DNA from 3 places in the Kaistia geumhonensis genome. Region 1 is predicted to be linked to each of the others. Evidence: predicted binding sites of a transcription regulator. Region 1 holds the regulator's gene; each other region holds the start of a gene.

Region 1 (7,754 bases):
ATGAGAGGGCAAGAAGCAGGCGAAGCGGGCCCTCCCCCGCGGGTCGCCCTCGACGCCGAAATGGCGTCGCTACACCTACGCCTTCGGGCCTGACGAAGATGGCCGAACGCCAATCCACTCCTGGCCGAGTTCGGGCCCTGGGCCGCAAAGGAAAAGGGCGCGCCCCTCGCGGTGACGCGCCCTCGATCATGTCCGGAGAAAGCCTCTCCCGGATAGCGCTCTCAATAGAAGTTGTAGCGCAGGCCGAGACGGACTTCGTTGGCCGAGATGTTGTCGTAATTGATCACGCCGCCGCCGCCGGCCGGGATATAGCCCGAGACCGCGTCGCCGAGATTGAGATAGCGATAGTTGAGGTCGACCGACATGTTGGGCGAGAAGGCATAGGACACGCCGGCCATGAGGGCATAGGCGAAGTTCCACTGGCTGCCGCCGTCCCAATAGCCCGAATTGCCGTCCGGATTGACGAAGGCGACATTCGAGGTCTGAAGGTAGGACGTACCGATACCGGCGCCGACATAGGGCGTGAAGCCCGACCAGGTGCCGACATCGACATAGCCGTTGACGAGGAAGGTCCAGGCGGCGATGTCCGCAGTCTCGACGGTGTGATCGATGCCGTAGAGCTCGCCACAGCCGCCGCAATAGCCCTGCCCGTAGGAGCCCGACTGGAATTCGTAGTCGATCGTGCCGTCGACGCGGAAGTGGTCGTTGAAGCGATAACCGGCGCCGATACCGATGAGGCCGGTATTGTCGAGCGAGTTGTTGCTCCAGTTGTCGACATAGCTTGGCGTGACGAAGCTGATGTCGGGATTATTGTACCACTTGTAGCCGATATCGCCGCGCAGATACCAGCCGCCCGTCGCGATGACGGGCGCGGGCTCCACATAGGGCTCCGGAAGGTCGGCCGCGTGGGCGGCGCCCGCGGCGGCGATGCCCGCCCCGACCACGGCAGCGAGCGTTAAGGTCTTCACGTAACCCATCGAAGTCTCCCCGATCGAAGGCTGGACCGAGACATCGCCCGATCAATCTGAATCCGTCGCAGCCGACTTTGCCGGGGAACGTTTAAGAACAGATTAACTACGTCACTTAACCACGATTGTTTACGTTACTTCTTCGTTAACGGCCGAGAGCCGGCCGCTTTCTCTTTGCGAAGAAGGGGTTGCCGCAACAGCGAAACGGCCGGAGCGGGGCTCGCGCGCCCGCTCCGGCCGTCAATCATGCTGAAGTTCGGTAAGGCGGCCGATCAGTTTGCGGCACCGGCAAACTGGTCGTCGAAGGCATAGCCGGAGCCGCGCACCGTGCGGATCGGATCCTTGACGCGGCCGCGATTGACCGCCTTGCGCAGCCGGCCGATATGCACGTCGACCGTGCGCTCGTCGACATAGACGTCGCGGCCCCAGACGCCGTCGAGCAATTGCTCGCGCGAGAAGACGCGGCCGGGGCTCTTCATGAGGAACTCGAGCAGCCGGAATTCCGTCGGACCGAGCCGCAATTCGCGGCCCGAGCGGCGGACGCGGTGCGTCTCGCGGTCGAGCTCGATGTCGCCGGCCCGAAGCAGCGAGGCGATCACCTCCGGCCGCGAACGGCGCAGGATGGCGCGCACGCGGGCCATGAGTTCAGGCACCGAGAACGGCTTAACGACATAGTCGTCGGCCCCGGTCGCAAGGCCGCGGATCCGCTCCTGCTCCTCGCCGCGGGCGGTGAGCATGATGATCGGCAGCGTGCGGGTCGTCTCGCGTGCGCGCAGGCGGCGGCAGAGCTCGATGCCCGAAATGCCGGGCAGCATCCAGTCGAGCAGCAGGAGATCAGGCGTCGTCTCCTTGAGCCGCGTCTCGGCGTCGTCGCCGCGCGGCACGGCCTCGACGCTGTAGCCCTCGGCCTCGAGATTGTAGCGGAGCAGGAGGGCGAGCGCTTCCTCGTCCTCCACGATCATCACGCGGGGGGTCATCGCGATGTCCCTTCAGGCCCGGTCAGGCGGCGTCGTAGGAGACCTTGGTCACGCTCGATTCGTCCTGCTTCGGCCGGTCCTGCGTCAGCGACTCGCCGGTCACCACATAGTGCACGGTCTCGGCGATGTTGGTCGCGTGGTCGCCGATGCGCTCGATGTTCTTGGCGCAGAAGAGCAGATGCGTGCACAGCGAAATGTTGCGCGGATCCTCCATCATGTAGGTGAGGAGTTCGCGGAACAGCGAGGTGTACATGCTGTCGATGTCGGCGTCGCGGCGCCAGACCTCGAAGGCCTGGTTGACGTCGCGCGAGGCATAGGCGTCGAGGACGTCCTTGAGCTGGGCGAGCGACAGCTCGGCCATGTGCTCGACGCCGGTGATGAAGCGCTTCGACTGGAACTGCCCGTCGAGCGCGAGGACGCGCTTGGCGATGTTCTTGGCCAGATCGCCGATGCGCTCGAGGTCGTTCGAGATGCGCATGGCGCCGATCACCTCGCGCAGGTCGAGCGCCATCGGCTGGCGGCGGGCGATGATCATGATCGCCAGCTCTTCCGTCTCGCGCTGCACCTGGTCGAGGCGGCGATCGTCGGCGATGACCGCGTTGGCCATCGTCACGTCCAGCCGCGTCAGCGCCCGCACGGAGAGATCGACCAGCCGCTCGGCCATGCCGCCCATCTCCGCGATGCGGCGCTGCACGTCCTTGAGTTCGTCGTCGTAGCGGGAAACGATGTGTTCCGACATGTCGTCCTCCTGGCCGTGGGGCTCAGCCGAAGCGTCCGGTGATGTAGTCCTGGGTGCGCTTGTCGCCCGGGGCCGTGAAGATCTTCGACGTCTCGTCGAATTCGATCAACTCGCCGAGATACATGAACGCGGTGTAGTCGGAGACGCGCGCCGCCTGCTGCATGTTGTGCGTCACGATGGCGATCGTGTAGTCGGCGGTCAGCTCGTCGATCAGTTCCTCGATCTTCGAGGTCGAGATCGGGTCGAGCGCCGAGCAGGGCTCGTCGAACAGCACGACCTCGGGCCGCACCGCGATCGAGCGGGCGATGCAGAGGCGCTGCTGCTGGCCGCCCGAGAGGCTGAGGCCGCTCGAGGAGAGCTTGTCCTTGACCTCGTTCCAGAGGGCTCCGCGCGTCAGCGCCGCCTCGACGCGCTCGTCCATCTCGGAGCGCGACAGATTCTCGTAGAGGCGGACGCCGAAGGCGATGTTGTCGTAGATCGACATCGGGAACGGCGTCGGCTTCTGGAAGACCATGCCGATGCGGGCGCGCAGCAGGTTGAGATCCTGGCCCGGGGCGAGGATGTTGCCGCCGTCGAACAGAACCTCGCCCTCGGCGCGCTGCTTCGGATAGAGGTCGTACATGCGGTTCAGGACGCGCAGCAGCGTGGACTTGCCGCAGCCCGACGGGCCGATGAAGGCGGTGACCTTCTTCTCGTAGAGCGGCAGGTTGATCGACTTCAGCGCGAGGTTGTCGCCGTAGAAGAACTTCAGGTTCTTGATCGAGATCTTCTCGGGCAGCGTGTTCTGGAGCGTGGACACGGTCATTTCGACGTCCTCGGGCTAAGGAAGGCACGCGCGACGATGTTGAGCGCGAGCACGGTCAAGGTGATGAGCAGCGCACCGGTCCAGGCCAGCTTCTGCCATTCGGGATAGGGGCTGAGGGCGAACTGGAAGATCGTCACCGGCAGGCTCGCCATCGGCGCGTTCAGGTTGGTGCTCCAGAACTGGTTGTTGAGCGCCGTGAACAGCAGCGGAGCCGTCTCGCCCATCACGCGGGCGATGGCCAGGAGCACGCCCGTCACGATGCCCGACATGGCGGCGCGGTAGGCGACCTTCTGGATCATCACGGAGCGCGGCAGGCCGAGGGCGGCCGTCGCCTCGCGCATCGTGTTCGGCACGAGGTTCAGCATGTCCTCGGTGGTACGCACGACGACCGGGATGACGAGGATGGCGAGGGCCAGCGAGCCGGCCATGGCCGAGAAGTGACCCATCGGCGCCACCACGACCTCGTAGACGAAGAGGCCGATGACGATCGACGGCGCTGCCAGCAGGATGTCGTTGATGAAGCGCACGACATTGGTCAGCTGGTTGTGGCGGCCGTACTCGGCCATGTAGGTGCCGGCGCAGATGCCGATCGGCGTACCGATCACGACGCCGATCACCGTCATCACGATCGAGCCGTAGATGGCGTTGATGAGGCCGCCGGTCGCGCCGGGCGGCGGAGTCGTCTCGGTGAAGATCACGAGCGACAGGCCAGAGAAGCCCTGCCAGAGCAGGCCGACCAGGATGAGCGCCAGCCAGACGAGGCCGAACACCGTCGCCGCGAGCGAGAGCGACAGCAGGATGCCGTTGCCGCGGCGGCGGCGGCGATAGAGCGCCTGCGCCATCGGCGTGGAGACGGCGGAATTTCCGAGCGTTGCCATGATCTCTTGCCTCAGTTGCCGGCCTTGACGTTCATGCGCAGCAGCAGCAGCCGCGCCGCCGCGAGCACGAAGAAGGTGATGACGAACAGGATGAGGCCGAGCGCGATCAGCGAGGAGGTGTAGAGCTCGCCGGTCGCCTCGGTGAATTCGTTGGCGATCGAGGCCGAGATCGTCGTGCCGGGCGCGAGGATCGAGGACGAGATCTTGTGCGTGTTGCCGATGACGAAGGTGACCGCCATGGTTTCACCGAGCGCGCGGCCGAGGCCGAGCATGATGCCGCCGATCACGCCGACCCGCGAATAGGGCAGCACGACCTTGGTCACCACTTCGCTGGTGGTGCAGCCGAGCCCGTAGGTCGCCTCCTTCAGCACCGGCGGCACCGTGTCGAACACGTCGCGGGTGATCGAGGTGATGAAGGGCAGCACCATGATCGCGAGGATGATGCCGGCGGTCAGCACGCCGATGCCGTAGGGCGGGCCGGCGAAGATGTCGGAGAGGATCGGGATCGGCCCGAACACCCAGATCAGGAAGGGCTGCACGGTCGCCTGGAAGAAGGGCGCGAACACGAACAGACCCCAGATGCCGTAGATGATCGAAGGGATGCCGGCGAGCAACTCGATGCAGACGCCGATCGGCCGCTTCAGCCAGGGCGGGCAGAGCTCGGTCAGGAAGATGGCGATGCCGATGCCGACCGGGACGGCGATCAGGAGCGCGATGATCGAGGTCACGATGGTGCCGTAGATCGGCGCCAGCGCACCGAAGATCTCCGTGACCGGGTTCCAGCGCTGCGTCGTCAGGAAGCCGAGGCCGAAGGTCGAGAAGGCCGGAACCGAACCCCAGACGAGCGAGAAGATGACGCCGCCGAGCAGCAACAGCACGGTCAGCGCCGCCGCGAGGGTGAGCCCGTGAAAGGTGCGATCGGCCATGCGCATCCGCGCAAGACGACCAAGCTTCTGGTTACCGATCTCAGCGCCTTGCACGCCGGCCATGACTGCGTCCGCCATCACGATCTCCCGACCCTAGCCCGGGGTCCACGGTGTCAGAGGTTGGGGGAGAGGCGACGCCCCTCCCCCGCCTGGTGACGGATTACTTCGTCTCGACGTAGAGCGGCTTGCCGTCGGCGCCCATCACGTCCTTGGCCCAGGTCGCCTTGATATTCTCGACGACGCTGTCGGGCAGCGGGATGTAGTGGAGCTCGTCCGCCATCTGGTCGCCCTTGGCATAGGCCCAGCTGAAGAACTTCAGCGCGGCGGCGGCAGCGGCGTCATCCTTCGGCTGCTTGGGGATCAGGATGAAGGTGGCGGCGGTGATCGGCCAGGACTTGGCGCCGGGCTCGTTGGTCAGGATCACGTAGTAGCCGGGGGTATTGGCCCAGTCCACGCTCTCCGCGGCAGCCGCGAAGTTCGCCGCCTCCGGGGCGACCGTCTGGCCGTCGCGGTTGATGAGCTTGGCATAGGGGATGCCGTTCTGGGCAGCGAAGGCATATTCGACATAGCCGATCGAGCCGGACGTCTGCGTCACGCTGGCGGCGACACCTTCGTTGCCCTTGGCGCCGAGGCCGGTCGGCCATTCGACGGCGGTCGCGGCACCGACCTCATCGGCCCAGGCCTTCGAGGCCTGCGACAGATAGGTCGTGAAGACGAAGCTGGTGCCCGAGCCGTCCGAACGGTGCACGACGGCGATCGCCGACGAAGGCAGGGTCAGGCCGGCGTTGAGCTTCTTGATCGCCTCGTCGTCCCACTTGGTGATCTTGCCCTGGAAGATGTCGGCGAGGGTCTGGCCGTCGAGCACGAGCTCGCCCGCCTTGATGCCCGGAACGTTGATCACCGGCACGACGCCGCCGATCACGGTCGGGAACTGGACGAGGCCGTCCTTCTCGAGCTGCTCGGGCTTCAGCGGCGCGTCAGTGGCGCCGAAGGTGACCGTGCGGGCCTGGATCTGCTTGATGCCGCCGCCGGAGCCGATCGACTGGTAGTTGAGGCTGTCGCCCGTTTCCTTCTTATAGGCGTCGGCCCACTTGGCGTAGATCGGATAGGGGAAGGTCGCGCCGGCCCCCGAGATATCGACGGCGGCCGCGGGGCCGATGCCGAAAGCGGCGACGGCGAGGCCGGCCGCAATTGCGATGTTCGTGAGTTTCACTGACCATCTCCCTGGTGGAGTCATTGTTCTGAGCCCGAGCGGTTTCCGCACCGCAACATCCGGGCGCAGGCCGGACCCTAGAGTTCGCAGGTAATGGTTCTATGACAGGCGCAATACGCTTTTATGACAGCGTAAGCCTTTGTCATTTTTCGCTTTTGACGGATTGATCGAAATCCGGCGCGCGTCGCTGGGCCGGGAACTCGACACTGAACGCGGCGCCTTGTCCCGGCTGGCTCTCGATCAGGAGACGGGCGCGATGCCGGTTGAGAATGTGCTTCACGATCGCGAGCCCGAGACCCGTTCCCCGGGTCGAGCCGCCACCTTCCGAGGCACGATAGAACCGCTCCGTCAGGCGCGGCAAGTGCTCGGCGGAGATGCCGGGACCGAAATCGCGGACCGTCACGCGCGGTCCTTCCTCGCCCGCCGGCGGCGTCATCTCAACGAGGACCCGCCCGCCGGAGCGACCATATTTGCAGGCATTCTCGACGAGGTTCTGGAAGACCTGCACCAGTTCGTCACGGTCGCCGGCGACGATCACCGGAGCCTCCGTCAAGGCGCTCTCGATCGCCACCTGCTGCTCGCGCGCCAGCGGCTCCATCGCCGCGACGACGCCGGAGAGCACCGGCACCAGATCGACCGGCGCCTCGGGCCGCATATGCGCCTTCATCTCGATGCGCGAAAGCGACAGGAGGTCGTCGATGAGGCGGCTCATCCGCGTCGCCTGCTCGTGCATGATGCCGAGGAACCGCTGGCGCGCCGCCGCGTCGTCGCGGGCGGGTCCCTGCAGCGTCTCGATGAAGCCGGCGAGCGAGGCGAGCGGCGTGCGCAATTCGTGACTGGCGTTCGCGACGAAGTCGACGCGGATCTTCTCGCTGCGCCGCTGCTCGGTCTTGTCGGAAAAGAGCAGGATGACGAAGCCGCCGCGGCCCTCCCCTTCCCGCGCCTCGACCGGCGCGAACCACGCGTCGTACCAGCGTTCGGTCGGAACGCGCTCGGCGAATTCCAGGCGTTCGGCCCGCCCCCCCGCCGCGACGCGCTCATAGGCGGCGACGAGGTCGGGCGCGCGCAGGCGGAAGGTCAGCGGATCGCCGGGCCGGATGGGAAAGGCGTTCTCGGCGAGGCGGTTCTGGTAGCGCACATAGCCACGCCGATCGAGAATGATGCAGGGCTCCGGCAGAGCATCCGCCATCCTTTTGAGGCTGGTCTCCGGCCACACCGAAGGCGGCGCGCGCTGCGCGAGGCGGCGGA
Region 2 (7,754 bases), 260 kb from region 1:
TACAACCTCCAGCTCGAAGGCGGGCTGACGCGACCGGACCAGTCGGTCGTGGACGGGGTCGACGACGCGTGGGACCAGTTCGCGAGCTTCGAGGCCTATGACGCCTTCACCCGGGCCTGGTTGCTTGCGGTGCGGCGCGTGCTGAAGCCGGACGGCACGATCTGGGTGATCGGCTCCTATCACAACATCTTCCGCGTGGGCACGATGCTGCAGGATCTCGGCTTCTGGATCCTCAACGACGTCGTGTGGCGCAAGACCAACCCGATGCCGAATTTCCGCGGCAAGCGCTTCACCAACGCGCATGAGACGATGATCTGGGCCTCGCGCGGTCCGAAGTCGCGCTACACCTTCAATTACGAGGCCATGAAGGCCTTCAACGACGACGTCCAGATGCGCTCGGACTGGCTGATCCCGATCTGCACCGGCTCGGAGCGGCTGAAGGACGAGGCCGGCGACAAGCTCCACCCGACGCAGAAGCCCGAGGCGCTGCTCGCCCGCGTGCTGCTCGCATCGACTGAGCCCGGCGACATCGTGCTCGATCCCTTCTTCGGCTCGGGCACTACGGGGGCGGTCGCCAAGCGGCTCGGCCGCCACTATGTCGGCGTCGAGCGCGAGGAAGCCTATATCGAGGCCGCGACCGCCCGCATCGCGGCCATCGAGACAGCGCCCGCGGCAGCCCTGCAACTCCTCAAGGGCAAGAAGGCGGAGCCTCGCGTTCCGTTCGGCGCTCTCCTCGAGCGCGGGCTGGTCCAGGCCGGCGCCATCCTCTCCGCCGCGAACGGCCGCCACCAGGCGCGCGTGCGCGCCGACGGCTCGGTCGAATCCGGCAGTCATTCCGGCTCGATCCACAAGGTTGGCGCGCTGGTGCAGGGACTCGACGCCTGCAATGGCTGGACTTTCTGGCACACCCATGTCGACGGCCGCCTCGCGCTCATCGACACGCTGCGCCAGCAGGTCCGCGACGAGATGGCGGTCGCGGGCGGCTGACCGGGCCCCTCGGAACGTCAGTCGCAGGCGAAGCGGAAGCTGTCGTCGAGGGCGAGCGGCAGCACCAGGCTGCGCATGGACATCGCCCTTGCCGATGCGCACATGGCCTTTCGCGCGCCTTGCCGGTCGGTCCGGTAATCGCTTCGATATTCGACGTTGAAGATCGGCTTCCCGGCGGCGGCGAAGGGACGCAGCATCGCGCATTCGCCATAGGCGTGGCACTGTTCGTTGACCGCGAAGTCGAAGTGACCGGCGAGGGCCGCCACCTGATCGAGGTCGTTCTTGAGGCCCACCTTCAGATGGCGGCGATGTGCTTCTGACGCGAGAAAGCGGTTGAATGCCAACTGGTCCTCGGCGGTCAGTGGAAATCCGCTGCCGTTCGCATGGCCATCGACATTGTCGGGGTCGACGCCGTCGCAATCCTTGGCGACCGCCAGGTCGAGCCGCTGCTCGGTCATGAACCGTCGGACGGCTGGCGAACGGATGTCGAGCCAGCGCTCGCCGGGCCAGCCATCGAGCGGCCGCCCCATGACGGATGGATCGAGCAATCCGAAATCGCTCCGGAAATCCTCTGACGATCCGGCGGAGAAATAGCACACGACGAACCGGCCGCGGCGATGGAGCGCGTCGATCGTCGCCTGCGGTGTGTCGACGAGATCGATGTCGTAGACGTCCGCGTCGTAGCGCGTTTCTACCGTCCCCTGCAGTTGCAGATGCCAGGTCTGATCGGGCCGCGGCGTCCAGGCTGGCCGGCCGCTCTCCGCCCGACCATCGGCAACGCCCAAAACCGCTCCGAGGAGTGCCAGCAGGGCGACGATCCCCGCGGCATTCATACGAAGCGGAAGCCGGGCGGATAGGCGTGGAAGCCGTCGAAATCGGGCTTGCCGACGGGCACGCCGAGATGCCGGAGGATCGCGTAGGCGCTCGTCAGGTGGAAGAAGAAGTTCGGCAGCGCATAAAGCGTAGCGAAGGAGAGGGCATCGGCCTCGACCATGGCCTCGCCTGCGCGCTCGGAGGCTGGAAGCCTCTCGGCGGCGTCGATGGCCTCCGGATCGAGCGCCGACAGGGCCGTGATCCGCTCGGCGATGCGAAGGCGGAGATCGGCGATCCGCTCGCCCTCGGCCTGACCCAGCGCCGCGAGCTCGGGCGCGACCGGCTTCAGGGCGCGCACCGAGAAATTGGCAGCGATCAGGACCTGGCGGCGAAGGTCGAACATGTCCTCGGCGAGCGCGGTGGCGAGCAGGGCGCGCTCGTCGTGCCCGCCGTCACGCGCGAACGCGTCCAGCCGCAGCATGAGCCCGTCGAGCTGCCGCAGGTAGCGCAGCAGCACCGGGACGGTGACGGCGTGAAGGCCGGCCATGGCAAGACTCCGTCAGGCGGAAAGGCGGACGCCCCACTTCGCGAGATCGGCCCGCATCGTGGCGGGATCGACGAAGCGCTCGGCGTTCCAGCCGGCGGCGCGCGCCGCCTCGATATTGGCCGGCATGTCGTCGAAGAACAGCGTCGCCGCCGGGTCGAGATCATGGGCATGGACATGATGGCGATAGATCGCGAGGTCCGGCTTCACGAGGCGCACCTTGCCGGAAACGGTGATGCCCCGGAACGTCGTCAGATAGGGGAAGCGCGCCTGCGCCTCGGCGAATGTGTCCTCGGCGAAATTGGTGAGCGCGGTCACGTCGTAGCCGGCGGCAATCAGGGCGCGGAGGATGTCGACCGTTTCCTCGATCGATCCCGGAACCATCTCGTGCCAATGGAGCCGCCAGGCGCGGATCAGGTCGCCATGCTGCGGGTAGCGGGCGAGCACTTCGGCCTCCGCCTCGGCCCAGCTGCGGCCGCGGTCCTGCTCAAGATTCCATTCATGCGTCAGCACCTCGGCGAGGAACACGCGCCGCGCCGCTTCGTCGGGAATGAGCCGGCGATAGAGCCGCTCCGGCTCCCAGCTGATCAGAACATTGCCGATGTCGAAGACGATATGGCGGATCTCGGTCATGGTGGGCTCCCCTTGAGGCGGACCGACTTCATAGCGGCTCTCCGGACGACTGGCCATGCCGGCCGCGCTCAACGCCGGCGCTTGGTCGCGCCGGGAAATGCGGTCTCGATGGCCTTCTTCATGACGCTCGGCAGCGCCTCGCCTGGCAGCTCCTCCGCGCTCGACCACCAATGGCCCTCAGGCGCAGCCGGGTTGTCGGCCGGCTCCGCCGCGAGGATCGAAAGCGTCAGGCGGAAATGGGTGAAGACGTGCACGACGACGCCCTTCGCCTGCCAGCTCGCGGCGATTGGCGCTGTCGCCGCAGTCGATGCGGGGCCGGCAGATGGCAGCCAGTCGCTTCCCGGAACTTCGGTCATGCCGCCGAGAAGCCCTTTCTCGGCGCGGCGGCGCAGCAATACGGCGCCGTCGCGGCGCCGCGCGACGAAGGCGGTGCCGGTCCGCTCCGGCCGGGCCGCCTTGTTCGGCTTCACCGGGAAGGACTCCTCGATGCCCGCGGCATGGGCGGCGCAGTTTTCCGACCATGGGCAGAGCGAACAAGCCGGGCGGCGTGGCGTGCAGATCGTCGCGCCGAGGTCCATCATCGCCTGTGCATAGTCGCCGGGGCGTTCCTTCTGCGTCAGCCCCGCCTGCAGGCGGCGGATCTCGGTCTTCGCCGCCGGCAGCGGGGTCTCAACGGCGAAGACGCGCGAGAGCACGCGCTCGACATTGCCGTCGACGACCGCGGCCGGCTGGTCGAAGGCGATCGCGGCGATTGCGGCGGCGGTATAGCTGCCGATGCCGGGGAGCGAAGTGAGCCCGGCCTCGGTCGCCGGAAACCGGCCTCCATGCTCGCGCGCGACGGTTTCGGCCGCGGCCTTCAGATTGCGCGCCCGCGAATAATAGCCGAGCCCGGCCCAGGCCTTCATGACCTCCTCGGACGGCGCGGCGGCGAGCGCCGCGACATCCGGCCAGCGGGCGAGGAATCCTTCGAAATAGGGCTTCACCGCCGCGACGGTCGTCTGCTGGAGCATGATCTCCGACAGCCAGACGCGGTAGGGATCCGGCGTCACGCCGCGCCGGCGATCGGCCGGGCCGATGCGCCAGGGCAGGCGGCGGGCATGGCGGTCGTACCAGGCGAGGAGCGTGGCGGGGGAAGGGGGAGGCAGCGCGGTCATCGCCGCATGTTCGCCCGCCGGCAACCGATGCGCCAGCGCGGCTGTTGATCTGTGTCATGCGCCTTTCGTCGCGCTGCGATAGGCGGTGGACTTCGATCCCCGTGCCTCGTGGAGAGCCGATGATGGACCGCAACGAAAGCCTCGCCCTTCGTGCCGATGTCGAAGAATTGGCCCAGGCGGTGGCGGAGGAGGGCGAGGCGATCTTCGCCACATGGTCCACGGGCATCGAGCGGCAGGACTTCGTCGCCGGCGCGCGCAATCTCGCCGACTATCTGGCGCTTCGGCGACGCGACAACCGTCCATTGCAGCGCCGGCTGATGGCCCATGGCCTTTCCTCGATCGGCCGGCTCGAAAGCCGCGTCGAGGCGACGCTCGCAGCAGTGCTCGCCGCGCTCGACGCCATCACGGCGAGCGAGCCGCGGCGCGATTTTCCCGGCGAGGAGGCATTCTTCGCCGGCGAGCGGCGGCTCGCCGCGGCCACGGCCGAGATCCTCGGCACGCCGGCCGAGGGCCGTGCGGTTCATCTGCTCGTGACCTGCCCGAGCGAGGCGGCCGACGATCCCGCCTTCATGTCCGATCTCGCGGCGCGCGGCGTCGAGGCGATCCGCATCAATTGCGCCCATGACGACCGCGATGCCTGGGCGCGGATGATCGCCCATGCCAGGGCGGCCGAGGCGTCGAGCGGACGGCGCATGAAGGTGCTGATGGATCTCGCCGGGCCGAAGATCCGAACGGGTACGATCCGCAAGCTCGACGGCAACAAGCGCATCGGCGAGGGCGATCGCCTCGCCATCGCCGCGCCGGGCCGGCTGGGCGAGGCGCCGGCCGACCTCATGGCCGTCGAGTGCACGCTGCCGCAGGCGCTGGCCGCCTGCCAGCTCGGCGAGCGCATCTTCATCGACGACGGCAAGCTGCCGACCAGCGTCGTCGAGGTCGCTCCCTGGGGCGTGGTGGTGGAGGCGAGCGGCGCGCCGGACGAGGACGGCTACAAGCTGAAGGAAGAGAAGGGCGTCAATTTCCCCGACACCGAATTCTCGATTCCGGCGCTGACGGAGAAGGACATCGAGGATCTCGACTTCGTCGCCCGCAACGCCGACGGCATCGAGTTTTCCTTCGTCCAGACCGCCGCCGATATCGACGATCTCCATGCCGCGCTTTCGCGCATCCGCCCCGACGACTGGCAGACCCTTTCGCTCGTCCTCAAGATCGAGACGACACGGGCGCTCGCCAACCTGCCCGAGATGATCGTGCGCGCGGCGGGTAGGCAGCCGACGGCGGTGATGATCGCGCGCGGCGATCTCGCGGTGGAGATCGGATTCAATCGGCTCGCCGAGATGCAGGAGGAGATTCTCTGGATCGGCGAGGCCGCGCAGGTGCCGGTGATCTGGGCGACGCAGGTTCTGGAGCATCTCATCAAGAAGGGCTTCCCCTCGCGCGGCGAGATGACCGACGCCGCCATGGCGGCACGGGCCGAATGCGTGATGCTCAACAAGGGTCCGCATGTGATGAAGGCGATCGACGAGCTGGTCGTGCTCCTCGCGCGCATGGGCGGCCATCAGTACAAAAAGACCCCGACGCTGCGCCGGCTGGCGAGCTGGTAGAAGGCTAGGACCGGGGTCAGTAGCTGCGGAGGTCAGGGAACGTCACGAGGCCCCATCTCCATCTCTCCCCCGCTTCGCGGGAGAGAGGGCCGGTCGCGGCCGTTTGGGCTGCTCCGCCTTCTGGGTTGGACAGGCTGCGCCGTCGATGACGTCCGGAGCGGCGTTCCCTCTCCCGCGAATCGGGGGAGGGTTAGGGAGGGGGCTTCTCGGGGCTCGTGAGGAGATCTGATCCCCGATCACCCCATCGGCAGCACCATTCGCCGCGTCAGTCCGAGCGCGGCGAGGAAATCCGCGTCGTGGCTCGCCACCATCAGGGCGCCGTCGAAGCCATGCAGTGCCTGCTCGACCGCCTGGACCGAGTCGAGGTCGAGATGATTGGTCGGCTCGTCGAGGATCAGCAGCTGCGGCGGGCTCGACCCGCAAAGCACGGCCGCCAGAGCCGCGCGCAGCGCCTCGCCGCCCGAGAGCGAGGCGACAGGCCGGCGCGCTTCCTCGTTGCGGAACAGGAAACGCGCCAGCGCCGCGTGGGCCTCGTTGATGGTGGCCGCGGGATTGAGCCGGCGGAAAGCGTCCAGAATGGTCTCGCCACGCTCGAACAGGGCCAGTTCCTGATCGAGCAGCACCGAGGGGACCGGCCTTCTGACCGTGCCCGAGAGCGGCGCCAGTTCGCCGGCGGCGAGCCGAAGCAGCGTCGATTTGCCGGTGCCGTTTCCGCCCGTGATGCCGATGCGCTCGGGCCCGCTGACGATGAGGTCGAGACCGTCGAAGAGCAGCGGACCGCCGGGATGGGAATAGCGGAGATCGCGCATCTCCAGCACCAGACGCCGCTCGGCGAGCCCGGACGAGGGCAGGGCGAAGGCGAGTTGCGCCACGCGCTCCACCGCCGCCTGCGCTTCGGCGAGCAACTCGCCGGCCGTCTCCATCTGCCGCTCGGCAAGCCGCCCAGCCGCGCCAGCGCTCTTCTCGGACCGCTCGCGTGCCGCATCGAGCATGATCTTCGGCGTGTCGCCCTTCGCTCGTTCGCGCCGGCCGCGCCCGTCCTTGTGGGCCTTGCGCTCGGCGGCCGTCTGGATGCGCTCGCGGGTCTGTTTCAGGGAGCGTTCCGCGACGTCGAGCCTCTCGGCGGCCGCCGAGCGCTCCTCAGCGCGCTTCGCGGCATAGAAATCGTAGCCGCCGCCATAGGATCGCGCACCGAGGCCCGACAATTCGACGATCTGGTCCATGGCGCGCAGCAGGCCGCGATCATGGCTGGCGACCAGCGCGCCGCCCTTCCAGTTCGCGATCAACTCGGCGACGGCGGCGCGGCCGTCGCGGTCGAGACTGTCCGTCGGCTCGTCGAGCAGGATCATGTCCGGTTCGGCGAGGAGCAGGGCGGCGAGCGCCAGCCGCGTCCGCTGGCCGCCGGAAAGCGCCGAGGCCGGCCGTTCCGGATCGAGCGGGGACAGTCCGGTCGCAGCGAGCGCCGCCGCATAGCGCGTTTCGAGCGTCCAGTCGGCGAGGGCGGCATCGTCCAGGCTGCCTTCGCCAGCCGATAGCCGCGCCAGCCGGTCGAAGGCTTCGCCGACACCGGCCATGTCAACGACGCGCAGGCCATCAGCGCGGATACCCTGTTTCAGCAGCGCGATGCGGCCGACGCGCTCGATGGTGCCGGCGCGCGGCGCCTCGCCCCCTGCGATCAGTCGCAGAAGCGTGGACTTGCCTGCACCGTTGCGACCGACGAGACCGGTGCGCTCGGCGCCGAAGGCAAGATCGAGATGGTCGAGGAGAATGCGCCCGTCAGGCGCGGCGAGCGTGACGTCGTGCAGGGCGACGAGCGAGGCCCGGAAGGGAACGGACATGATGGGAGACCAGAGCAGGAGAAAGGACGCGGGCGAAAGTCGTCGTCGCGGTCCGATCCATTGCGTTGGTCTCCTCTATCCGGCCGTATCGGACGCAGATTTAGGCGCGGCCGGCCGCCCATGCAACCCTGCTAGCTCGCCTCCAGGAACCGCTCGGCGGCTTCGAGGTCGACCGAGACGAGCT
Region 3 (7,754 bases), 500 kb from region 1:
CCAGCATGATGAACAGCAGTCCCCCGCGACGCATGGCCCCTCCCCCTCTCCCCGAAACTAGACCGCGACCGGCGCGCGGATGGCGGCGTCGGGCGCGTAGCCGACGAGCTCGAAATCCTCGTAGCGGAAGTCCTCGAGCCGCCTGACCGCCGGATTGAGCTTCATGACCGGAAGCGGCTTCGGCGTGCGCTCCAGCTGTTGCCGCGCCTGTTCCAGATGGTTCGAATAGAGATGCGCGTCGCCGAGCGTGTGTACGAAATCGCCGGGCACGAGATCCGTCACCTGCGCCACCATCATCGTCAGCAGCGCATAGGAGGCGATGTTGAACGGCACGCCGAGGAAGATATCGGCCGAGCGCTGGTAGAGCTGGCAGGAGAGACGCCCGTCGGCGACATAGAACTGGAACATCATGTGGCATGGCGGCAGCGCCATCGCCTCGATCTCTGCCGGGTTCCAGGCCGAGACGACGAGGCGACGCGAATCCGGCGTGCGGCGGATCATCTCGACCACCTTGCCGAGCTGGTCGATCGTGCTCCCATCCGGTGCCGGCCAGGAGCGCCACTGCTTGCCGTAGACGGGGCCGAGATCGCCGTTCTCGTCAGCCCACTCATCCCAGATCGTGACGCCGTTCTCGTTGAGATAGCGGATGTTGGTGTCGCCGGAGATGAACCACAGCAGCTCGTGGATGATCGAGCGCACATGCAACTTCTTGGTCGTCAGCAGCGGGAAGCCGTCGGCCAGATCGAAGCGCATCTGATGGCCGAACACGGACAGCGTGCCGGTGCCGGTCCGGTCGGTCTTGACCGCGCCCGTCGCGAGGACGAGCCGCATCAGGTCATGATATTGGCGCATCGCAACATCCCCTGTCAGCCAGCCCAGCGGCGTCGGGTATAGGACAGACCGGCACCGGCGCGCGACTCATCGTCCGGCGCCGATGTCGATTCGCACAGCTTATGCTGGCATCCTCGACCGCCGTCGGCCAGCCTTCGCCGAGCCGGAAGCCCGCCTTATTCGGCGGGCGCCCCGGCCAGCGCGGGCGACCGCTGCGGCGTCAGGAAGGCGAGCGCCAGCGCGATCACAGAGCAGGCGGCGATGCCAGCGAGCATCGGAACGGCTGTTCCGTCGAGGAACAGGCCCACCACCGCCATCATGACGATGCCGGCGCCGAACTGCAGCGTGCCCATCAACGCCGAGGCCGTGCCGGCGATGGCGCCGTGATCGTCGAGCGCGATGACGGCCGAACTCGGCACCACGAGACCGAGGAAGCCATAAGCGATGAAAAGCAGCACGATCATGACGGAGAGCTGGTCGAAGCCGGCGAGGAACAGCGCGACGAGCAGCACCATCGACGCTGCGTAGCCGGTAACGGCGAAGCGCATCAGCCGCATGAGCCCGAAGCGCGAGCCGAGCACGCCGTTCAATTGGGCGACGCCGAAGAAGGACACGGCGTTCACCGAGAAGGCGATGCTGTACTGCGTCGGCGTCAGTCCATAGTGGTCGATCAGCACGAAGGACGAATTCGCGAGATAGACGAAGAAGCTCGAGACACCGAACGCGCCGAGGAAGCAGAGCGCCAGGAAGCGCCGGTCGCGCAGCAGCAGCCCATAGGCGGCGAAGGCGCCGGCGATGCTGCTTTCGCGCCGCTCCTTGACCGGCCGCGTCTCCGGGAGCGCAAGCGCCAGAAGGATGAGTCCCAGCGCCGCGGCGACCAGCACCACCCAGAACACCGCGCGCCAGCCGCCGAGCGCGATCACGCCGCTTCCGGCGAGCGGGGCGAGGATCGGCGAGATGCTGAAGACGAGCATCAGCAGCGACATGAGCTTCGCCGCTTCGGGTCCGGTATGGAGGTCGCGCACGACGGCGCGCGGCACCACCGTGCCCGCGCAGGCGCCGAGCCCCTGGACGAAGCGGAAGGCGATGAGCGTCTCGATCGAGGGCGCCAGCGCGCAGCCGACGCTGCCGATCATGAACAGCACGAGGCCGATATAGAGCGGCAGCTTGCGGCCGAACATGTCCGAGAACGGACCATAGACGAGCTGGCCGGCGCCGAGCGCCACGAAGAAAACCATGAGGCTCATCTGCACCTGGCCGATGCCGGCGCCGAAGTCAGCGCCGATCGTCGGCAGGGCCGGAAGATACATGTCGATGGCAAAGGGGCCGATCGCGCTGAGCAAGCCCAGCACGACCGCGAAGCGGACGAGCGACGAGTTCATGGCCGAAAACTCTTGAATGCGAAAACCGCCGCTGACGTCAGGCGGTTCGGGAAACGGGTCTATGTGTGTGGAAGCTCCGCCGGCCCGCAGCAGGCGGACGGATGCGTTGATTGAATCGAATTTCCCCCTGCAACGCGCGTCGGTCAAGCCGGTTCATGCTGCATCTGCGAGATGACAGATTTCTGTGGCGATCCGGCATCATCGGCAAGGCGGACGTGGATAGCGCACGTCGCGGCGCTCGCCATCGGCCCCGCCACCTTCACAGCGCGGAGGCGATCCCCTATATCTTCATCGCCGGTGAAAGCCGGCTATGGCGATAAATGGTCATCGTAATAAACCCATCGGACCCGGGGGCGGTACCCGGCGCCTCCACCCAAGTCCATCGGCCAGCGCATCGCGCGGGTGGCCTTCGGCGGGGGCGAAATAGGATCGACGAGGGCGTAAAGGGTGCACTTTCGCTCGGCATGGTACCGCCGATATCGGACCAAACCTATAGTTGCGAATGACAACTATGCTCCGGTGGCCGTCGCCGCGTAATGCGGTGCTGGTACCGAAATCAAAGTCCTTGCGGGTAGCACTGTAAGGCGGGGTCCGGAGGCACCTGGCAACAGAAGCCTCCACTTTCATTCTCCCGTCCGGAAGCGGCCGGGATGCAAGGAACGGTGGGAATGCCTGAGGATCTGATCCGCTACGATATCCTTGCCCAGGACGCGCTCCGGGGCGTCGTGAGGAAGGTCCTTTCCGAGGTCGCGAAGACCGGGCTTCCCGGCGAGCATCACTTCTACATCACCTTCGAGACCCGCGCGCCCGGCGTGCGCATCTCGAGCCGCATGCTCGCGCAGTACCCGGAAGAGATGACGATCGTCCTCCAGCATCAGTTCTGGGACCTCACGGTCACCGAACATGCGTTCGAGGTCGGCCTTTCCTTCAATGGCGTTCCCGAGCGCCTGCTCGTCCCCTTCGCAGCCATCAAGGGCTTCGTCGACCCGTCCGTGCAGTTCGGCCTCCAGTTCGAGACGGCTCCGGCCGACGCGGGCGTCGAAGAGGCGAGCCGCGAGATGGACGAGGTCGAGGCCTCGGCGCTCGTGTTCGACCCGCCGGCCGCCGATGCCGCCGAGCCGGAGAAGACGGGCGAGGCGCAGGTCGTCCGCCTCGACGCATTCCGCAAGAAGACCTGACCACCTCGGCCACCTGACGGCACCCTGTATCGACCCCACACCGAGGCACACGTTCCGGTGCCCCGGTCGAGCGAGCCTGACGGTCAGCCTTGCAATGCGCTGCTGTCACACGCCTGTCATGTGGATCGCCGAAGCACGCTCGATGCGCCGCCCCGGCTGCGCTGCCGCTTCGCCGGGACAGGTCGACCGGCAGGCGGGCGCACTGCCTCGTGACCTCCGGATGGCGTGACGTGACGAGCCTTGGCGAACTGCTGGCCGGTCTCGGGCTGCTCTTTGTCGGACTGAAGCTGTTGTCCGCCAATCTGCAGCAGGCGCTCGGTGGCCGGCTCCGCGAGTTGCTCCAGCGCTCGACCGCCTCGCCGCTCGCCGGCTTCCTGGTCGGCTGTGTCGCCGGAATCGTCACGCAGTCCAGCAACGCGGTCGCGGTCATCTCGGGCAATCTAGTGCGCGGCCGCGCACTGACGACCCGCGACGCGATCCCGATCGTCGCCGGCGGCAATGTCGGCACCGCGGCGCTCGTCGTCATGGCCGCCATCGACTTCCACCTCGCGGCGCTGATGCTCGTCGGCTTCGTCGGTCTCGGCTATCAGGCCGGCCTCGACCGCAAGGGACGGCTGCGCGACTGGATGGGCGTCCTGCTCGGCCTCGCCCTGCTCTTTCTCGGCATCGACTTCATCAAGGCCGCGCCGCGGACTGTCGATATCGATGCGCTGGCCGCTTTCGCCGACACGCTGCCGCCCCTCGTCAGCCTCGCCATCGGCGTCGCGGTGGCGCTCGTGACGCAATCCTCGTCGACCGCCGCCATCCTGGCTCTCGCGGGCCTCCGCGCCGGCTTCGTCGAGCTGGACGACTGCTTCTTTCTCGTCGTGGGCGCCAATCTCGGCTCGGGCATCGCCAGCCTCGTCGCCGCCGGCGGTCTTTCCGGCGTCGGACGCCAGCTCTGCTATGTCCACATCCTGGTCAAGGCGATCGGCTCCGGTCTCCTGCTGTTGCTCTGGTACGCAGTGCCGGCCTTCGGGCTCGATCCCTCGCTGCTCTTCGTCGAGGCCGGAGCGGGCGAGGCGCCGGCCTCGGTCTCGATGCTGTTCCTCGTCCTGCAGCTCGCCGGGGCGCTGCCGGTGACGATGTTTCGGGACCTTGCGGAACGGTTCGCCGACCGCTTCAGCCCGCCCTCGCTGGAAGACAGCGTCTCGCGGCCGCGGTTCATCGATCCCGCCGCGACGGCCGATCCCGCCGGCGCGCTCGATCTTTCGTCGCGCGAGATCGGAGACCTCGTTGCCAGGCTCGGCGCGCTGTTGCCGGATCTCGACGTGGCTGATGTCGCAAGCCCGGCCGACATCCGCCTGCTGTGGCGCGGCGGCTCGGCCGTGGCAGCGACGACCGACGCCTTCCTCGTCCAGCTGATCGGCCGCGGGCTGTCGGGGGCGGATCTCGAAGCCGCGCTCGGCCAGCAGGCGCGGCTCGAAGGCGTGCGCTCGCTGCAGGATGCGCTCGCCGATTTCTCCGACGTGATCCTGTCCTTCGCCACGCTGCCGCGCCTCGCCTTCGATCTCTCCGAGAGCCTGCGCCTGATGGTCCTGCAACTCGCGGAAACCGGTGCAGCCGACGACGGCGACTACGAGTTCCTGATCGCCCTCACGGCCGACCGCAGCGAGCATCTGAACGCGCTGCGCGGATCGCTCGCAACGACCGCGCTGGGCGCAGAGCACGACGCGCAGCGCCTTCTTCTCGCGACGAGCCTGTTCGAGCGCGCGGTCTGGCTCATCCACCGCCTGGCCGTCGCGCTCCGTGCGGTCGAAACTCCGCTCGGCGCGCCGGTCTCGCGGCAGGCGGACGAACCAGCGCCGGCCGAGCGCGCCGGGCTCGGGGCGGGATTGGAGAGTGCCGGCCGGCAGACCGGCTGAACTCGATGCCGCATTGCGGCAGCAGCGCCGTCACGTCGCCTTGGCAGCCGGGAAAAGCGCATGCTAGACAGCCGCCATCCCCCGCCCGGCCGGGCCATCCTGCCTGCGGCGACGCCATTCGAGCCATGAAAGCGGCCAGCGCGTCTGGCCAGGAGCGCAGCATGACGACCCGGATCGAGACAGATACGTTCGGCCCCATCGAGGTTGCCTCGGACCGCTACTGGGGCGCGCAGGCGCAGCGCTCGCTCGGCAATTTCAAGATCGGCATCGAGAAGCAGCCGAAGCCGGTCGTCCGCGCCCTCGGCGTCGTCAAGCGCGCCGCGGCCGAGGTCAACATGGCGCTCGGCCGGCTCGATCCTGCGATCGGCACGGTCATCGTCGCCGCGGCGCAGGAAGTAATCGACGGCAAGCTCGACGATCATTTCCCGCTCGCGGTCTGGCAGACCGGTTCCGGCACGCAGTCGAACATGAACGCCAACGAGGTCATCTCGAACCGCGCGATCGAGATGCTTGGCGGCGTCATGGGATCGAAGAAGCCGGTCCATCCCAACGACCACGTCAATATGAGCCAGTCGTCGAACGATACCTATCCGACGGCGATGCATGTTGCGGCTGCCGAGGAAATCGTCGCGACGCTCATTCCGGCGCTGAAGCACCTCCACGCCGCCCTCGACGCCAAGGCGAAAGCCTGGTCGGATATCGTCAAGATCGGCCGCACCCATACGCAGGACGCCACCCCGCTGACGCTCGGCCAGGAATTCTCTGGCTATGCCAAGCAGGTCGAGAACGGCATCGCCCGGATCGAGCTGACGCTGCCGGCGCTGATGGAACTCGCCCAGGGCGGCACCGCGGTCGGCACGGGCCTCAACGCGCCGGTCGGCTTCGCCGAGCAGGTCGCCGACCGCATCGCCGCGATCACAGGACTCCCTTTCACGAGCGCGCCCAACAAGTTCGAGGCGCTCGCCGCCCATGACGCGATGGTGTTCAGCCATGGCGCGCTCAACACCGTCGCCGCTTCGCTGTTCAAGATCGCCAACGATATCCGCCTGCTCGGCTCCGGCCCGCGCGCCGGCCTCGGCGAGCTGTCGCTGCCCGAGAACGAACCCGGTTCGTCGATCATGCCCGGCAAGGTGAACCCGACGCAGTGCGAGGCGCTGACCCAGGTCTGCGTGCAGGTGTTCGGCAACAACGCCGCCCTCACCTTCGCCGACAGCCAGGGCCATTTCGAGCTCAACGTCTACAACCCGTTGATGGCGTACAACTTCCTGCAGTCCGTCCGCCTGCTCGCCGACGGCGCCGTCTCCTTCACCGACAACTGCGTCGTCGGAATCGAGCCTCGCCTCGACAATATCCGCCACGGAGTCGAGCGCTCGCTGATGCTCGTCACCGCGCTGGCGCCGAAGATCGGCTACGACAACGCCGCCAAGATCGCCAAGACCGCGCACAAGAACGGCACCACGCTGCGCGAGGAAGCCGTCGGCGGCGGCTATGTCACCGCAACAGAATTCGACACAATCGTGCGTCCAGAGGACATGATCGGACCAAAATGAACATTCGGAGGTTCGAGGCGACGACGACTGTGCCGATCACACGTGAGCGTGGCGATCGGCAACGCTTCGGCTTTTGACCATGCCCGACCCGATCAACCTGAACCGCTTCCGCAAGCAGAAGGCCCGCGCCGAGAAGGAGGCGCAGGCTGCCGAGAACCGTGTCCGCTTCGGCCGCACGAAGGCGGAGAAGGAAGCCGAAGCCGAGGAGGCTGCCCGCAAGGCGAGGCTGCTCGACGGCCATCGCCGTGACGGTGACGAGCCGGACCGATCATGAGGAAGCGCTCGATCGCGATCGCCGGACACCGGACTTCGATCTCGATCGAGGACCCCTTCTGGGAAGCGCTCGGCGAGATCGCCGCGGCGCGCGGTCTCTCCGTCGCTGCCCTCGTCGCCGAGATCGACGGCGCGCGAGCGCCCGGCGTCAACCTGTCATCCGCCCTTCGCCTCGCGGCGCTGGACTGGTTTCGCTCAGGTAGAGCCTCCGCCTGAACCCCGCCGCAGGATTACTGCCCCTGCAGATGTTCCGGCGAGAGCTTCAACACTTCCTGTGCCCGCCGGATCGCATCGGCATTGGCCTTGGCCTCCGCTTCGGCCGCGGCCTTGGCTGCTTCGGCATCCGCCTTGGCGGCATCGATGACCTTGGCGTCGGCGTCGCCCTGCTTCTTGGTCGCAGCCGACGCGGCGGCCGCGTCCTTCGCGCCCTGCGCTTTCTCCTTCACGAGGGCGTCGGCGGCAGCCTTCTTCTTCGCCGCATCCTCCGCCCGCGCCTTCGCCTCGGCCGCGGCCTTCTCGGCCGCTTCCGCCGCGATCCGCGCCTCTTCCGCCTTTCGCCGCGCTTCGTCGGCGGCCTGAGCCTCCTCCGCGGCCCGCGCCTCCGCCTGACGCTGAGCCTCGGCAGCGGCCTGCCGC

The links. The regulator PhoB, encoded in region 1, activates phosphate uptake and scavenging genes when phosphate is short. The targets are predictions, from matches to a motif close to TGTCATNNANCTGTCAT.
Region 2: the regulator PhoB is predicted to act here: its motif matches at 4,184-4,200, upstream of QO015_RS19600 (pyruvate kinase).
Region 3: the regulator PhoB is predicted to act here: its motif matches at 3,495-3,511, upstream of QO015_RS20700 (Na/Pi symporter).

Annotation. Positions count from the first base shown of each region.
Region 1 is NZ_JAUSWJ010000001.1:3,862,186-3,869,939, reverse strand. Features, by position in the region: gene QO015_RS18325 (outer membrane protein) at 222-977, opposite strand; gene phoB (phosphate regulon transcriptional regulator PhoB) at 1,241-1,945, opposite strand; gene phoU (phosphate signaling complex protein PhoU) at 1,968-2,684, opposite strand; gene pstB (phosphate ABC transporter ATP-binding protein PstB) at 2,707-3,489, opposite strand; gene pstA (phosphate ABC transporter permease PstA) at 3,486-4,367, opposite strand; gene pstC (phosphate ABC transporter permease subunit PstC) at 4,379-5,371, opposite strand; gene pstS (phosphate ABC transporter substrate-binding protein PstS) at 5,454-6,506, opposite strand; gene QO015_RS18290 (ATP-binding protein) at 6,649-7,754, opposite strand, start outside.
Region 2 is NZ_JAUSWJ010000001.1:4,124,155-4,131,908, forward strand. Features, by position in the region: gene QO015_RS19575 (site-specific DNA-methyltransferase) at 1-987, shown strand, start outside; gene QO015_RS19580 (endo alpha-1,4 polygalactosaminidase) at 1,005-1,820, opposite strand; gene QO015_RS19585 (DUF1993 family protein) at 1,817-2,347, opposite strand; gene QO015_RS19590 (HAD family hydrolase) at 2,360-2,977, opposite strand; gene mutY (A/G-specific adenine glycosylase) at 3,046-4,131, opposite strand; gene QO015_RS19600 (pyruvate kinase) at 4,251-5,732, shown strand; gene QO015_RS19605 (ATP-binding cassette domain-containing protein) at 5,969-7,570, opposite strand; gene smc (chromosome segregation protein SMC) at 7,702-7,754, opposite strand, start outside.
Region 3 is NZ_JAUSWJ010000001.1:4,365,372-4,373,125, reverse strand. Features, by position in the region: gene QO015_RS20725 (DUF4424 domain-containing protein) at 1-34, opposite strand, end outside; gene QO015_RS20720 (thymidylate synthase) at 58-852, opposite strand; gene QO015_RS20715 (multidrug effflux MFS transporter) at 1,008-2,213, opposite strand; RNA gene ssrA (transfer-messenger RNA) at 2,468-2,835, shown strand; gene QO015_RS20705 (SspB family protein) at 2,882-3,391, shown strand; gene QO015_RS20700 (Na/Pi symporter) at 3,622-5,295, shown strand; gene fumC (class II fumarate hydratase) at 5,457-6,845, shown strand; gene QO015_RS20690 (DUF4169 family protein) at 6,925-7,119, shown strand; gene QO015_RS20685 (ribbon-helix-helix domain-containing protein) at 7,116-7,334, shown strand; gene QO015_RS20680 (AsmA family protein) at 7,349-7,754, opposite strand, start outside.